DNA from 2 places in the Bradyrhizobium sp. NP1 genome. Region 1 is predicted to be linked to the other one. Evidence: predicted binding sites of a transcription regulator. Region 1 holds the regulator's gene; the other holds the start of a gene.
The links. The regulator PhoB, encoded in region 1, activates phosphate uptake and scavenging genes when phosphate is short. The targets are predictions, from matches to a motif close to TGTCATNNANCTGTCAT.
Positions count from the first base shown of each region.

Region 1 (7,784 bases):
CCGAGCTGCATCTCCTGACCCGTCAGCATGATCGCTTCGCCGCCGAGCTGCCGCATGCCGACGTCGAAGGAGACGCGGGTGCGCGTCGAGGGCTTCTCGAAGATCATCGCGAGCACCTTGCCGTCGAGCGGCCTGGTGCCCTTCTCATGCGCCTTGAGCTTTGCCTTCATGGCGCTGGAGGCGGCGAGCACCCGCCTGAGCTCGGAGAGCGGCAGCTCGCTGATGTCGAGGAAATGACGCGGCGTCTTCATTGCGCTGCCGCCTTATTCGCGCCGCCTGCAAGCGCCGCGCAGGCGCGCTCCAGGCATTGCACGGACTGCTCGATCTCCGCTTCGCTCACGATCAGCGGCGCGAGGAAGCGGACGACGTTGTCGCCGGCGCCGACAGTCAGGAGCTTCTGCTCGCGCAAGCGCGTGACGAGATCGCCCGAGGGCACCACCGCCTTGACGCCGATCAAGAGGCCCTCGCCGCGCACTTCCGAGAGCACGGTCGGATAACGGTCGACGACGGAAGCGAGCTTCTGCTTCAGCAGCAGCGACATCTTCTGCACATGCGCGAAGAAGCCGGGCTTGAGCATGACGTCGAGCACGGCATTGGCGGCTGCGATCGCCAGCGGATTGCCGCCGAAGGTCGAGCCGTGCGAGCCCGGCGCCATGCCGGAGGCGGCCTCCGCGCTCGCCAGCACCGCGCCAATCGGAAAACCGCCGCCGAGCGCCTTGGCGAGCGACATCACGTCAGGGGTAACGCCGAGCCGCTTGTAGGCGAACAGCTCGCCGGTGCGGCCCATGCCGGTCTGCACCTCGTCGAAGGCGAGCAGAAGGCCGCGCTCGTCGCAGAGCTGGCGCAGCGCCTTGAAGAAGGCCATCGGCGCCGAGCGCACGCCGCCTTCGCCTTGCACGGGCTCGATCAGGATGCCGGCGGTGTGGGGACCGATCGCCTTCTTCACCGCCTCGATGTCGCCATGCGGCACCTGGTCGAAGCCGTCAACCGGCGGCCCAAAACCTTCGAGATATTTGGCGGAGCCGGTGGCGGCGAGCGTCGCGAGCGTGCGGCCGTGGAAGGCGCCCTCGAAGGTGATGATGCGGTAGCGCTCGGGATGGCCCTTGGAGAAGTGATAGTGGCGCACCAGCTTGATCACGCCCTCCATCGCTTCCGCGCCGGAATTGCAGAAGAACACGAGGTCGGCGAAGCTCTCATCGCACAGCCGCGCGGCGAGCTTCTCGCCATCGGGGCTCTTGAACAGGTTCGACATGTGCCAGAGTTTCGTCGCCTGCTCCTGCAGCGCCTTGACCAGATGCGGATGCGCGTGGCCGAGCGCGTTGACCGCGACGCCCGAGGTGAAATCGAGATAGCGCTCGCCGTTGGTCGCGACCAGCCAGCAGCCTTCGCCGCGTTCGAAGCCGAGGTCGACCCTGGCGAAAACCGGAAGCAGATGCGACGTGGCGCTGTTGGTCATGGCGGTCACTTGAGCGTTCGAGAACAATGATGATGCGCGCATTGGCGCGGCCGCATCAACAGCAGAAAACAAAACGTGCCGCCTTTTCAGGGCGGCACGTAGAAGCATTCTAGGCGCGCAGAGATGGGTGTCAATGCCGTCAGGCGCAGGCTGCGCGGGGCCTGTGCCGCCCGTAACATTGCGGTGTGGTGGAAAAGACAAAATCAAATGCATAAGTAACGGAACATGTGGACGTCGTGGCCGGGGACTCTTGCGCCCGAGTCACGCCATATTGTAGCGTTTGGGCCGTCGGATACGACATCTCGTGCGGCGGTTCTGACCCTCAAGAGTGTTAACGGTTCGCGTAAACGTCCGGGCGCGCCTGATCGGCCCGGCGAGGGTTAAGGGATTCTGCGCGCAGGGATTTTTTTTGGCATCGCAGCACCGCCTGGCAAGCGGCCGGCGCTACGCGAAGGGAAGAGCGTGATGACGGTATTGACCTGGTCCGACGAGCGCGTCGAGCAGTTGAAGAAACTCTGGGAGGCCGGCCTGTCGGCGAGCCAGATCGCCGCCGAGCTCGGAAACGTGACGCGCAACGCGGTGATCGGCAAGGTGCATCGGCTCGGCCTTTCGGGCCGCGCCAAGAGTCCATCGTCGGCGGCGCCACGCCAGCGCAAGGCGCGCCCCGCCCAGCACATGATGCGGGTATCGCGCCCGGTCTCGCGCGGCAACACGGCGCTCGCGCACGCCTTCGAGGTCGAGCTCGAGCCCGATCCGATCGCCTATGACAACGTGGTGCCGATGAGCCAGCGGCTGTCGCTGCTCGAATTGAACGAGGCCACCTGCCATTGGCCGGTCGGCGATCCCGCCAGCCCCGACTTCTTCTTCTGCGGCGGCAAGGCGCTTGCCGGACTGCCCTATTGCGCACATCACTCGCGGGTCGCCTATCAGCCCGCCGCCGATCGAAGGCGGCCGTCGACCAAGCCGAATTCGAGGTAGGCTCGCTCGCCGGCGGATGTCGTCCCCGCGAAGGCGGGGACTCCGAACCACTGAACCACGTGGTCATTTCGAGCTGTCGATGCAGCTCGTCCAAGCAATCAAGACCTGCGGTTATGGGTCGCGGCCCGCGCGGAGCCTATCAACGCGCGCGTTCGCGGGACGACGGCGATCACTCCGCGGCTTTGGCGAAGCGGTCGTCGAGCGCGTAGCCGGCGCCGCGGACGGTGCGGATCGGATCCTGCTCGCGGCCCGGATTGAGCAGCTTGCGCAGGCGGCCGATATGCACGTCGACGGTGCGCTCGTCGATATAGATGTCGCGGCCCCAGACGCTGTCGAGCAGCTGCTCGCGGGAAAACACCCGGCCCGGGTGCTCGAGGAAGAATTCGAGCAGGCGATACTCGGTCGGGCCGAGATCGATCGGACGGCCGGATCGCGCCACGCGGCGCTTCTCGCGATCGAGCTCGATGTCACCATAGGCGAGCACGGTTGCGAGCCGTTCGGGGCTCGCACGACGCAGCAGGCCTTTCACGCGCGCCAGGAGTTCCGGCACCGAGAACGGCTTGACGATGTAGTCGTCGGCGCCGGTCGCAAGCCCGCGGACGCGCTCGCTCTCCTCGCCGCGCGCGGTCAACATGATGATCGGAAGCTGCTTGGTCTCGGGCCGCGCCCGCAGGCGCCGGCACAGCTCGATGCCGGACAGGCCCGGCAGCATCCAGTCCAGCACGATCAGGTCGGGAACGCGTTCCTTCATTCGCGTGTCGGCATCGTCACCGCGCGCCACCGTCTCGACCTCGTAGCCGTCTGCCTCGAGGTTGTAGCGCAACAGCGTGGTCAGCGCCTCCTCATCCTCCACCACCAGTATGCGCGCGCTCATGGCTAGGTCTTCTCCATTGGCTTGAGCCGTGGCCTGATCCGCTGCTTCGCCCCGCGGCTTAATTGTTGCCCGGAATCGTGGCAGCGAAGGTCGTCATGTCACCCTTCGGACGCTTGTCGAGAATCTGCTGGCCTTCGATCATGTAGAACACGGTTTCCGCGATATTGGTCGCATGGTCGCCGATCCGCTCGATGTTCTTGGCGCAGAACATCAGGTGAATGCAGAACGAGATGTTGCGCGGATCTTCCATCATGTAGGTGAGCAGTTCGCGGAACAGCGAGGTGCAGATGGCGTCGACCTCCTCGTCGCCCTTCCATACGCTCATCGCCGCCGGCAAATCGTGCGCCGCATAGGCGTCGAGCACGCTCTTGACCTGCTGCTGAACGAGGTCGGTCATGTGCTCCAATCCGCGGATCAGCTTCAAGGGATGGAAATCGCTTTCCAGCGCGGCGACGCGCTTGCCCATGTTCTTGGCGAGGTCGCCGATCCGCTCGAGGTCGATCGCCACCCGCATGGCGCCGACGATCTCGCGCAGGTCGACCGCCATCGGCTGGCGCCGCGCGATGGTCAGCACCGCGCGCTCCTCGATCAGGCGCTGCATGTTGTCGATCTCGAGGTCGGCCGCGACCACGCGCTGGCCGAGCGCGATGTCGTGGCGCACCAACGCGTCGACGGATTCGACGATCATGCGTTCGGCGAGGCCGCCCATCTCCGCTACCAGGCGGGTGAGTTCCTGCAGGTCGCTGTCGAAAGCCTTGGCGGTGTGTTCAGAAGCCATGTGTCAAAATCCTCCGCGGTCAGCGTGTCAGCCGAAGCGGCCGGTGATGTAGTCCTGGGTACGCCGATCGCTCGGCGAGGTGAAGATCTTGCTGGTCTCGTCGAACTCGATCAGCTCGCCGAGATACATGAAGGCGGTCTTGTCGGAGACGCGCGCCGCCTGCTGCATGTTGTGAGTGACGATCGCGATCGTGTACTGCTCGGACAGTTCCTGGATCAGCTCCTCGACCTTGGCGGTGGAGATCGGATCGAGCGCCGAGCACGGCTCGTCGAACAGGATCACCTCCGGCCGCACCGCCACCGTGCGGGCGATGCAAAGCCGCTGCTGCTGGCCGCCGGACAGGCTCAATCCGCTGGCGTTCAGCTTGTCCTTGACCTCGTTCCAGAGCGCGCCGCCGCGCAGCGCCTTCTCGACCCGGTCGTCCATCTCGGACTTGGAAATCCGCTCGTAGAGGCGGATGCCGAAGGCGATGTTCTCGTAGATGGTCATCGGGAACGGCGTCGGCTTCTGGAACACCATGCCGACCCGCGCGCGCAACAGGTTGAGGTCGAGCCGGGGGTCCAGGATATTGGTCTGGTCGAGCATCAACTGCCCACTGGCGCGCTGGCCCGGGTAGAGGTCGTACATCCGGTTGAAGATGCGCAACAGCGTCGACTTGCCGCAACCGGAGGGACCGATGAATGCCGTCACCCTGTTGGTGCCGAGCGTCAGGTTGATGTTCTTCAGCGCGTGGTTCTCGCCATAGTAGAAATTGAGGTTGCGAGCGGTCACCTTGGCGGGCGCCTCCGGCAGCGGCACCGAATGGCCGTGCGAGCTTGCGGTACTCATGGATACAGAAAGATCGTTCATTTTGCGCTCCTCTCGGCGCCCAGGATGCGCGCGCCGATATTCAGCGCGAGCACGGTCAGTGTGATCAGCAGGGCCCCGCTCCATGCGAGTTGCTTCCAGTAGGCATACGGGCTCTGCACGAAGTTGTTGATGGTCACCGGCAGGTTGGCCATCGTCTTGGTCAGGCTCAGGCTGAAGAACTGGTTGGACAGCGCGGTGAACAGCAGCGGCGCGGTTTCGCCGGCGACGCGTGCGGTCGCGAGCAGCACGCCGGTGATCAGGCCGCTTCGCGCCGCGCGGTAGGCGATCCTCTTGATCACCAGCGAGCGCGGCAGCCCGAGCGCGCTCGCGGCTTCCCGCAGCGGGTTCGGCACCAGCAGGAGCATGTCCTCGGTGGTGCGCAGCACGACCGGGATCACGATCACCGCAAGCGCGAGCGAGCCCGCGATCGCCGAGAAGCCTTTCATCGGCACCACCACCGCGCCGTAGATGAAGAGACCGATGATGATCGACGGCGCGCTGAGCAGGATGTCGTTGATGAAGCGGATCACCGAGGTGAGGCGGTCGTTGCGGCCATATTCGGCGAGGTAGGTGCCGGCGAACAGGCCGAGCGGCGCGCCGATCCCGACCCCGATCCCGGTCATGATGATCGAGCCGGTGATGGCGTTGAGCAGGCCGCCTTCGGTCGAGCCGGGCGGCGGCGTGTTCTCGGTGAAGACCTGCAGGTTGAGGCCGGCGATGCCGTTATAGAACAGCGTGAACAGGATCAGCGCGAGCCAGGTGACGCCGAACAGCGCCGCGCAGACGCACAGCCCGCGGACGATGATGTCCCGGCGGCGGCGGCGCGCATAGATCGAGTTGAGGGCCATGGCGCTAGTTCCCCGCCTTCTTTTCCAGGCGCAGCAGCATCAGCCGCGCGGCGGCAAGCACGATGAAGGTCAGCACGAACAGCAGCAGGCCGAGAAGGATCAGGCCCGATTGATGCAGGCCGTCGCTTTCGGCGAACTCGCTGGCGATCGCCGCCGAGATCGTGGTGCCCGGCGAGAAGATCGATCCGGTGATGCGGAACGAATTGCCGATGATGAAGGTCACCGCCATGGTCTCGCCGAGCGCGCGACCGAGCGCCAGCATGATGCCGCCGATGACGCCGACGCGGGTATAGGGAATGACCACGCTGCGCACGACCTCCCAGGTGGTGCAGCCGACGCCGTAGGCGGCCTCCTTCAGCACCGGCGGCACGGTGCGGAACACGTCGACCGAGATCGCGGTGATGAACGGCAGCACCATGATCGCGAGAATCAGCGCCGCGTTGAACAGGCTGAGATAGGACGGCGGGCCGGCGAAAATCGCTCCTAGCACCGGCACGCCGTCGAACAGGTGGATCATCGCCGGCTGGAAGGTGTAGGCCAGGAACGGCCCGAGCACGAAGAAGCCCCACATGCCGTAGATGATCGAGGGGATGCCGGCGAGCAGCTCGATCGCAATGCCGATCGGGCGGCGCAGCCATTGCGGGCAGAGCTCGGTGAGGAAGATCGCGATGCCGAGGCCGACGGGAATGGCGATCAGCATCGCGATGAAGGAAGTCACCAGCGTGCCGTAGATCGGCCCGAGCGCGCCCAGCACCGGCGGGTCGGCCGAGGGCGCCCAGCGCTGCGTGGTCAGGAAGCTCACGCCATATTCCCGCATCGCGGGCCAGGCACCGACGATCAGCGACAGGATGATGCCGCCAAGGATGAGCAGCACCGAAATCGCCGAAGCGCGGGTGATCCAATAGAAGGTGATGTCGCCGAGCTTGAAGGCACTGAGTGCCTTGGCGCGATCGTAAGGCCCGGCGGCTTGCAACGCGTCGCTTTCAACGGCCATCTCTGCCACGCCAATCCCCTGGTCTCTAGCAGCTTACGCGATCCGGGCCGCGTTTGGCTGGGTCCGGTTTCTCTTTCGTTTGCGCCTTCTCTTGAAGAAGGCGACGCGGGTGGTTCGAGCCGCCCGCGCCCCTGTACCTGAAGACCGGGCCTCCCCTGGCCAGGGGAGGAGCAGGCCTTTAGCTCTTGATATCCGACGACCAGGTCTTCTCGATCAGATCGACGACGTTGGCCGGCATCGGAATGTAGTCGAGCTCCTCGGCCATCTTGCCGCCGTTCTTGAACGCCCAGCGGAAGAACTTGATGGCTTCCTGCGAGGCCGCCTTGTCGGTCGCATCCTTGTGCATCAGGATGAAGGTCGAGGCGGTGATCGGCCAGGACTTGTCGCCGGGCTGATCGGTCAGGATGACGTAGTAGCCGGGCGCATGCGTCCAGTCGGCGTTCGCGGCGGCCGCCTGGAAGGTCTCGACCGTCGGCTGCACGGACTTGCCGGCCTTGTTGACCATCGCGGTGTAGACCAGCTTGTTCTGCTTGGCATAGGCGTACTCGACATAGCCGATCGAGTTCTTGGTCTGGCCGACGTTGCCGGAGACGCCTTCATTGCCCTTGGCGCCGACACCGGTCGGCCACTCGACCGCCGTGCCCTCGCCAACCTTGCTCTTCCAGTCGGCGCTGACCTTGGAGAGATAATCGGTGAAGTTGAAGGTCGTGCCGGAGCCGTCGGAACGGCGCACAACGGTGATGGCCTCGGACGGCAGCTTCACGTTCGGATTGAGCTTCTTGATCGCGGGATCGTCCCACTTGGTGATCTTGCCGAGATAGACATTGGCGAGCGTCTCGCCGTCGAACACCATCTCACCGGGCTTCACGCCCTCGATGTTGACCACCGGAACGATCGCGCCCATCACCATCGGCCACTGCGCGAGGCCATCCTTCTCGAGCTGGTCGGCCTTCAGCGGCATGTCGGTGGCGCCGAAGGTGACGGTCTTGGCCTGGATCTGCTTGATG
Region 1 covers NZ_CP127385.1:828,563-836,346, reverse strand. The annotation lists gene argF (ornithine carbamoyltransferase) at 1-251, opposite strand, end outside; gene QOU61_RS03920 (aspartate aminotransferase family protein) at 248-1,456, opposite strand; gene QOU61_RS03915 (GcrA family cell cycle regulator) at 1,922-2,434, shown strand; gene phoB (phosphate regulon transcriptional regulator PhoB) at 2,604-3,308, opposite strand; gene phoU (phosphate signaling complex protein PhoU) at 3,367-4,086, opposite strand; gene pstB (phosphate ABC transporter ATP-binding protein PstB) at 4,114-4,935, opposite strand; gene pstA (phosphate ABC transporter permease PstA) at 4,932-5,783, opposite strand; gene pstC (phosphate ABC transporter permease subunit PstC) at 5,788-6,777, opposite strand; gene pstS (phosphate ABC transporter substrate-binding protein PstS) at 6,956-7,784, opposite strand, start outside.

Region 2 (7,784 bases), 3.6 Mb from region 1:
CTTGCCGGCCGGTCGGCGAAAGCCGGAACCACACGATCGCCGAAGCGCGCCTCGAGCCGCATCGCAGGAATGGAATGCGACGACCAGTCCATCGCGCTTACGCCTTGGGTTTCATGCCATAGACATGTTCGGCTGCCGGGAATGCGCGTGAACGCACGTCGGCGGCATAGGCCTTGATCGCGGCCTCGATCGCGGGACCGAGGTCGCCGTAACGGCGGACGAATTTCGGCGTGCGCGGCGACAGGCCGAGCATGTCTTCCAGCACCAGCACCTGGCCGTCGCAGGCGGCGCTGGCGCCGATGCCGATGGTCGGGACCGCGATGCCTTCCGTGATCTTGCGCGCGAGCGGCTCGGCAACGGCCTCCACGACGACCGAAAACGCGCCGGCCTGCGCGATCGCGCGGGCGTCGTTCTCGATCGGGGCCCAGTCCGCCTCCTCGCGCCCCTGGGCGCGGAACGAGCCGAGCGTATTGATCGATTGCGGGGTGAGCCCGATATGGCCCATCACGGGAATGCCGCGCTCGGTGAGGAAGCGGACGGTCTCGGCCATGCGCGCGCCGCCCTCGAGCTTGACCGCGCCGCACTGGGTTTCCTTCATGATGCGCACCGCCGATTGGAACGCCTGCTCCTTCGAGCCCTCATAGGAGCCGAAGGGCATATCGACCACGACGAGGGCGTGGGTCGATCCGCGCATCACAGCGCGGCCCTGCAGGATCATCATGTCGAGCGTGACCGGCACCGTGGTCTCGAAACCGTGCATGACGTTGCCGAGGGAATCGCCGACCAGGATCGCGTCGCAATGACGGTCGACAAGGGCGGCGGTGTGGGCGTGATACGACGTCAGCATCACCACCGGCTCGCCGCCCTTGCGGGCGCGGATGTCGGGGGCGGTCTTACGCCGGATCGCGGATTGCACGGACATGTCTCAAGCTCCCATCACAGGCACGCCGATCACGACCGGATGGAACGCGAAGGCGAGCGCGAGGTAGGCAACGATTCCGACGGCGACTGCGATCGCATCGTTGGCGATGCCGCCGACCGGAATCGGCGGGCCGCCGGGGTCGCTGCGGCGTTTCAGCGAGATGCGGTCGAACACCGCCCAGGCCAGGAACGAACCGAACAGGATGATCGAGCCGAGGTCGCCATTGGCGAGCAGGTGCGCCGCCGCCCACAATTTGATGCCCGCGAGCATCGGATGCTTCAGCGTCGCGTAGATGCGGCCGCGGATATAGGAGGCCACCACCAGGATCACCGCCGGCAGCATGAGCGCGACCGTGATGTGTTTGAGAAATCGCGGCGGATCCCAGATCTCGATCATCCCCGCGGAGCGATAGTGGGCAAAACCCCAGACGATCAGCACGAGGCCTGCGAGCGAGACCAGCGAATAGCCGGCCTTGTAGCCGCTTTCGCCGATCGCGCCGACCAGCTGGCCGCGCAAATCCCGCTGCGTGGTGACGGCGTGAACGCCAAAGAACAGCACGAGGCCCAGGATCATCACCAGAAGCCCCATCGGTCCCTCCCTTGCGCGCCGCGTCCTCCGCCTCGCCTATCACCTTTCGCGCCGCAGGCAAATAGGTCCGAATGAGCGCCAGGTCACTGCTTCTCCGGCGGCTTGCCGAGCTCGCGATTGTCGACATAGCGGATCGCGATCGGCCGGCCTGCCAAGGCGCCGCCGAGGCCGGAGGTAAATTTCATCGGCAGGCAGGAATCCAGCGAGGCGTTGATCGCCTTCAGATAGGTGTCGCGGGTTTCCGCCGGCACGCCCGAAGTCGCAAAGGTCATGCGCGGCGCGCCGATGATCTCGCCGGAGCGCTTGAAGCTGAAGCGCACCGACATCTGCATGCCCTCGCGCGCCTGATCGGTGGGCGGCGGCGACCAGCAGGAGCGCAGCTCGGCGAAGAGGTCGCCGATGGTATCGAGATCATGGTCGGGGCGGTGGTACTTTTCCGCGTCCTGCTGCGCCGGCACGGTCTGGATGGTGAGCTGCAGGTTCTCGCCGTAGGGATAAAAGATCTCCGGGACGCAAGGGCCGTGGTTGAAGACGCTGCAGAACGTAGGCGTGCAGGGACGGTTGTCGAGCACGCTGCAGGGCTCGTGCGCAAACGGCACCGCGTTGATCTGCCGCCGGCGCGCGTCGGCGCCGCCGGCGACAGCGAGGGCGATGACAACAGCAACAAGAATGACGACGATGCGCGGCATGGAAGCGGCCCGTTGAACAAGGACGCAACCAATAAATGCTTTGCCGCGGCGTCGATATCAAGACGGGCGGACTTCACATCCGCGCGTTCGCGAGCTTACGGTTCCGCAATGAGCTGACGGTCACGCCTTCTTCTTCACGTCCTTGACGTTGGAAAAGACGATGCCTTCCGCGCGCTCGCGGGTATAGCCGAGATAGAACTCGTTCTTGGCCATGAAGACCGGGTCGCCGTCGACATCGTCGGCCACACCCGAGCCGTTGGCGGCGATGAACGCCTCGAGCTTCTTCCTGTCGTCGGATGAGATCCAGCGCGCGAGCTGGAATTCCGAAACCTCGAACTCGACCGGAAGCGAATATTCGGCGTCGAGCCGCGCCTTCAGGACGTCGAGCTGCAGCGGGCCGACCACGCCGACCAGGGCCGGCGCGCCGTCGCGCGGGCGGAACACCTGCACCACGCCCTCCTCCGACATCTGCTGCAGCGCCTCTTTCAGCTTCTTCGCCTTCATGGCGTCGGTGAGCCGCACCCGGCGCACGATTTCCGGCGCGAAGCTCGGCACGCCGACGAAGGTCAAATCCTCGCCTTCGGTCAGCGTGTCGCCGATCCGCAAGGTGCCGTGGTTGGGGATGCCGACGACGTCCCCGGCATAGGCCTCGTCGGCCACCGAGCGGTCCTGGGCGAAGAAGAATTGCGGGCTCGACAGCGGCATGGCCTTGCCGGTGCGCACGAGCTTTGCCTTCATGCCGCGGGAAAGCTTGCCGGAGCAGAGCCGCGCAAAGGCGATGCGGTCGCGATGGTTCGGATCCATGTTGGCCTGGATCTTGAACACGAAGGCGCTCATGCGCGACTCGGAGGCCTCGACCTTGCGCAGGTCGGCGTCCTGCGCGCGCGGCGGCGGCGCGAACTGGCCAAGCCCCTCAAGCAGGTCGCCGACGCCGAAATTGCGCAGCGCGCTGCCGAAATAGACCGGCGTCAGATGGCCCTCGCGAAAAGCACCGAGCTCGAACGGCTTGCAGGCTTCGGTCACAAGCTGGAGCTCGTCCTTGATCGCGGCGACGTCGAGATTGGGATTGCGGGATGCAAGCTCGGCGATGTCGATCTGCTGCGCCGCGCCGGTCTTGGCGCCGCCGCCTTCGAGCAGGCGCACGCCGCGATTCCTGACATCGTAGGTGCCGATGAAATCGCGCCCGCGGCCGACCGGCCAGGTCACCGGCGTGGTGTCGAGCGCCAGCGTCTTCTCGATCTCGTCGAGAAGCTCGAAGGTGTCGCGGCTCTCGCGGTCCATCTTGTTGATGAAGGTGATGATCGGGATGTCGCGCAGGCGGCAGACCTCGAACAGCTTTCGCGTACGCGACTCGATGCCCTTGGCGGCGTCGATCACCATGACGGCGGAATCGACCGCGGTCAGCGTGCGGTAAGTGTCCTCGGAAAAGTCCTCGTGGCCCGGCGTGTCCAGCAGGTTGAACACGAGACCCTCGAACTCGAAGGTCATCACCGACGTGACGACCGAGATGCCGCGCTCGCGCTCGATCTTCATCCAGTCGGAGCGCGTGTTGCGCCGCTCGCCCTTGGCCTTGACCTGACCCGCGAGGTTGATGGCGCCGCCGAACAAAAGCAGCTTCTCGGTGAGCGTGGTCTTGCCGGCGTCCGGATGCGATATGATCGCAAAGGTGCGCCTCCGCGCTACTTCTTCTGCAAGCGGCGAGCGGGACGGCGATTCGGCGGCAACGGTAATATCGGACATGGCGGGAGCGTTTGGCAGGGAAAACAGGCGCAATCAAGCGTCATTTAGGCATTTGCGAAGCGTTCCGTAATCCCTATATCCGGCGTGGGAAGGACGACCTTCTCCTCGAAACTATCCGCGGGGACGACCCTGCCTTTAAAACGGAGGGTTGTCATGGCGTGGACCATCCTGTTCGCGGCCGGGCTCTTGGAGATCGGCTGGGCGATCGGCCTCAAATTCACCGAGGGTTTCACACGGCTCGTGCCGTCAGCGCTGACGCTGCTCAGCATGGCCGGGAGCGTGATCTTGCTCGGGCTGGCGCTGAAGACGCTGCCGATTGGAACGGCCTATGCGGTATGGACCGGGATCGGCGCGGTGGGAACCGCGATACTCGGCATCCTATTGTTCGGCGAGCCGGCGACCGCCGCGCGGCTGGCCAGCATCTCGCTGATCGTGGCGGGGATCGTCGGGCTCAAGCTCGTCACCTGATCAGCGCCACCGCCCAATAGGCCAGCGCGGCCACCGCCGCGGACGCCGGGATGGTGATCACCCAGGCATAGACGATGGAGCTTGCGACGTTCCAGCGCACCGCCGAGACGCGCCTCGCCGCGCCGACGCCGACGATCGCGCCGGTGATGGTGTGGGTGGTGGAAACCGGGACGCCGAGGAAGGTCGCCATGAACAGCGTCGCCGCGCCCCCGGTCTCGGCGCAAAAGCCCTGCATCGGCGTCAGCTTGGTGATGCGCAAGCCCATGGTGCGGACGATGCGCCAGCCACCCATCAGCGTACCCAGCGCCATCGCGGCCTGGCAGGCCAAAACCACCCAGAACGGCACGAAGAATTCCGTGCCCAGCGCACCCTGCGAATAGAGCAGCACGGCGATCATGCCCATGGTCTTCTGCGCGTCGTTGCCGCCGTGGCCGAGCGAGTAGAGCGAGGCCGAGACGAATTGCAGGATGCGGAAGGCGCGGTCCACCGCGAACGGCGTCGACCGCACCGAGGCCCAGGAGACGATGGCGACCAGGACCATCGCAAGCAGGAAGCCGACCAGCGGCGACAGCACGATCGCGGCCATGGTCTTCGACAGCCCGCTCCAGACCGCCGCAGAGATCCCGGCCTTCGCCATGCCGGCGCCGACCAGCCCGCCGATCAGCGCATGCGACGAGGACGAGGGGATGCCGAGCCACCAGGTGATCAAGTTCCAGACGATCGAGCCGACCAGCGCCGCGAATATCACGCGCGCATCGACGATCGCGGGGTCGATGATCCCGGTGCCGATGGTCTGCGCCACGTGCAGGCCGAACACCAGGAACGCGACGAAGTTGAAGAAGGCGGCCCAGAACACCGCATATTGCGGCCGGAGCACGCGCGTCGAGACGATGGTGGCGATGGAATTGGCGGCGTCGTGCAGCCCGTTCAGGAAATCGAACAGCAGCGCGACCGCGATCAGGCTCGCGAGAACCGGAAGACCCAGCGTGGCGTCCACGGACCCTGCCCCCTAGAGCGCGATGCGCTGAAGCGCGATCGCGCTCCAGGGATTTTTATAGGGCATGATCTCCGCGCAAACGCGGTCCGCGTTTGTCGCGAGGGAAGACCGGCTCCCACTTTGCGCTAACGCGGCCCTTCGGGTCCGGATCATGCCTATACCTGTTCGATCACGATGGAACTGATCTCGTTGGCGACGTCGTCGAAGCGGTCGGCGACCTTCTCGAGATGGTCGTAGATCTCGGCGCCGACCACGAAATCCATGGTGTTGGCATTGCGATGCTTGAGGAACAGCTCCTTCAGCCCGATGTCATGGAGGTCGTCGACGCGCCCTTCGAGCTTGGTCAACTCCTCGGTGATCGCGGTCAGCATCGCGACGTTGTGGCCGATCGATTGCATCAGCGGCAGCGCCCGCACCACCAGATTGGCGCATTCGACCAGAAGCGTGCCGATCTCGCGCATCGGCGGCTCGAAGACGCGCACCTCGAACAGCATCACCGCCTTCGCGGTCTGCTGCATCTGGTCGACGGCGTCATCCATCGCGGTGATCAGGTTCTTGATGTCGCCGCGGTCGAACGGGGTGATGAAGGTGCGGCGTACCGCGGTCAGCACCTCGCGGGTGATGCCGTCGGCGTCATTCTCGATCTGGTTGATGCGCTGGCAGAACACCGGCGTCTCCTCGCCGCCGCGCAGCATGTCCTGCAGCGCCTGGGCGCCCAACACCGCGGTCTGGGCATGTCTGGCGAACAGGTCGAAGAACCGCTCCTCCTTGGGTAGAAAGGCGCGAAACCAACGCATCATGGATCAATTCCATTGTCCTGGAACGGGCCGGAGCGGTCTGTCACGAAACCGTCATAGACCATTTTGCAGTGAAGCGCGCCGCGGGCGGCGGGCCAAACCGGATCATCCACCGCTTTGTGGCACGGCGACTGGCGGCAAAGCTAAAAATGCCTCGGGAAATCCGAGATTTAGAGCGATATCCGGAAGTAATGCGCGATCTCGCCGACGACGCCGCGGCGGAACATCAGCACGCACGCGACGAAGATCACGCCCTGAATCACCGTCACCCACTGGCCGAAGCCTGCCAGATACTGCTGCATGGCGATGATCACGAAGGCGCCGACGACGGGGCCGAAGATGGTGCCGAGCCCGCCGACCAGCGTCATCAGCACGATCTCACCCGACATGGTCCAGTGCACGTCGGTCAGTGAAGCGTTCTGCGCCACGAACACTTTCAGCGACCCGGCGAAGCCGCCGATCGTGCCGGAGAGAACGTAGGCCAGCCACTTGTACTGGTCGGTCTTGTAGCCGAGCGAGATCGCGCGCTGCTCGTTCTCCCGGATCGACTTAAGCACCTCGCCGAACGGCGAGTTGATGATGCGGTAGATCAGGAGGAAGCCGCCGAGGAAGCCGGCCAGCACGACGTAATAGAGAGTGATCGGCCTGGAAAGGTCGAAAATACCGAACAGATGACCCTGCGGAATGCCCTGGATGCCATCCTCGCCATGGGTGAACGGCGCCTGCAGATAGATGAAGTAGAGGAGCTGCGACAGCGCCAGGGTGATCATCGAGAAATAGATGCCCTGGCGGCGGATCGACACGAAGCCGGTAACGACGGCGAGCGCCGCGGCTGCGGCCGTGCCGGCGACGATGCCGAGTTCGGGTGGCCAGCCCCATACCTTGAGCGCGTGCGCGCTGACATAACCGGCGGTGCCGAGGAACATCGCGTGGCCGAACGACAGCAAGCCGCCGTAGCCGATCAGCAGGTTGAACGCGCAGGCCAGGAGCGCAAAGCACAGCGCCTGCATCACGAAGAACGGATAGAGGCCGGTCCACGGCACGACCCCGAGCAGCACGGCCATGATCGCGAACACGGTCATCTCGTCGCGCATCGCGCGCGGCGTCATCGGCAAGGTATCGTCGGTGATTGCTGTCATGTCAGGCCGCCCGTCCGGTCAGTCCCGCCGGCTTCACCAGCAACACCAGCACCATCAGCACGAACACCACGGTGTTGGAAGCCTCGGGATAGAAATATTTCGTCAGTCCCTCGATCACCCCGAGCGCGAAGCCGGTGATGATCGAACCCATGATCGAGCCCATGCCGCCGATCACCACCACCGCGAACACCACGATGATGAGGTCGGCGCCCATCAGCGGCCGGACCTGGTTGATCGGCGCCGACAATACGCCGGCGAGCGCCGCCAGCCCGACGCCGAGGCCGTAGGTCAGCGTGATCATCCTGGGCACGTTGATGCCGAAGGCGCGCACCAGGGTCGGATTTTCGGTCGCCGCGCGCAAATAGGCGCCTAGCCGGGTCTTCTCGATCAGGAACCAGGTGGCGAGGCAGACCACCAGGGAGAACACCACCACCCAGCCGCGAT
Region 2 covers NZ_CP127385.1:4,394,306-4,402,089, forward strand. The annotation lists gene QOU61_RS21235 (class I adenylate-forming enzyme family protein) at 1-92, opposite strand, end outside; gene panB (3-methyl-2-oxobutanoate hydroxymethyltransferase) at 98-922, opposite strand; gene QOU61_RS21245 (NnrU family protein) at 926-1,510, opposite strand; gene QOU61_RS21250 (UCP034077 family protein) at 1,594-2,199, opposite strand; gene QOU61_RS21255 (peptide chain release factor 3) at 2,320-3,939, opposite strand; gene sugE (quaternary ammonium compound efflux SMR transporter SugE) at 4,093-4,407, shown strand; gene QOU61_RS21265 (inorganic phosphate transporter) at 4,400-5,404, opposite strand; gene QOU61_RS21270 (DUF47 domain-containing protein) at 5,560-6,204, opposite strand; gene QOU61_RS21275 (branched-chain amino acid ABC transporter permease) at 6,372-7,340, opposite strand; gene QOU61_RS21280 (branched-chain amino acid ABC transporter permease) at 7,342-7,784, opposite strand, start outside.
Region 2: QOU61_RS21270 (DUF47 domain-containing protein) is a predicted target of PhoB. The motif match lies at 6,243-6,259, and genes of this name have one in related genera.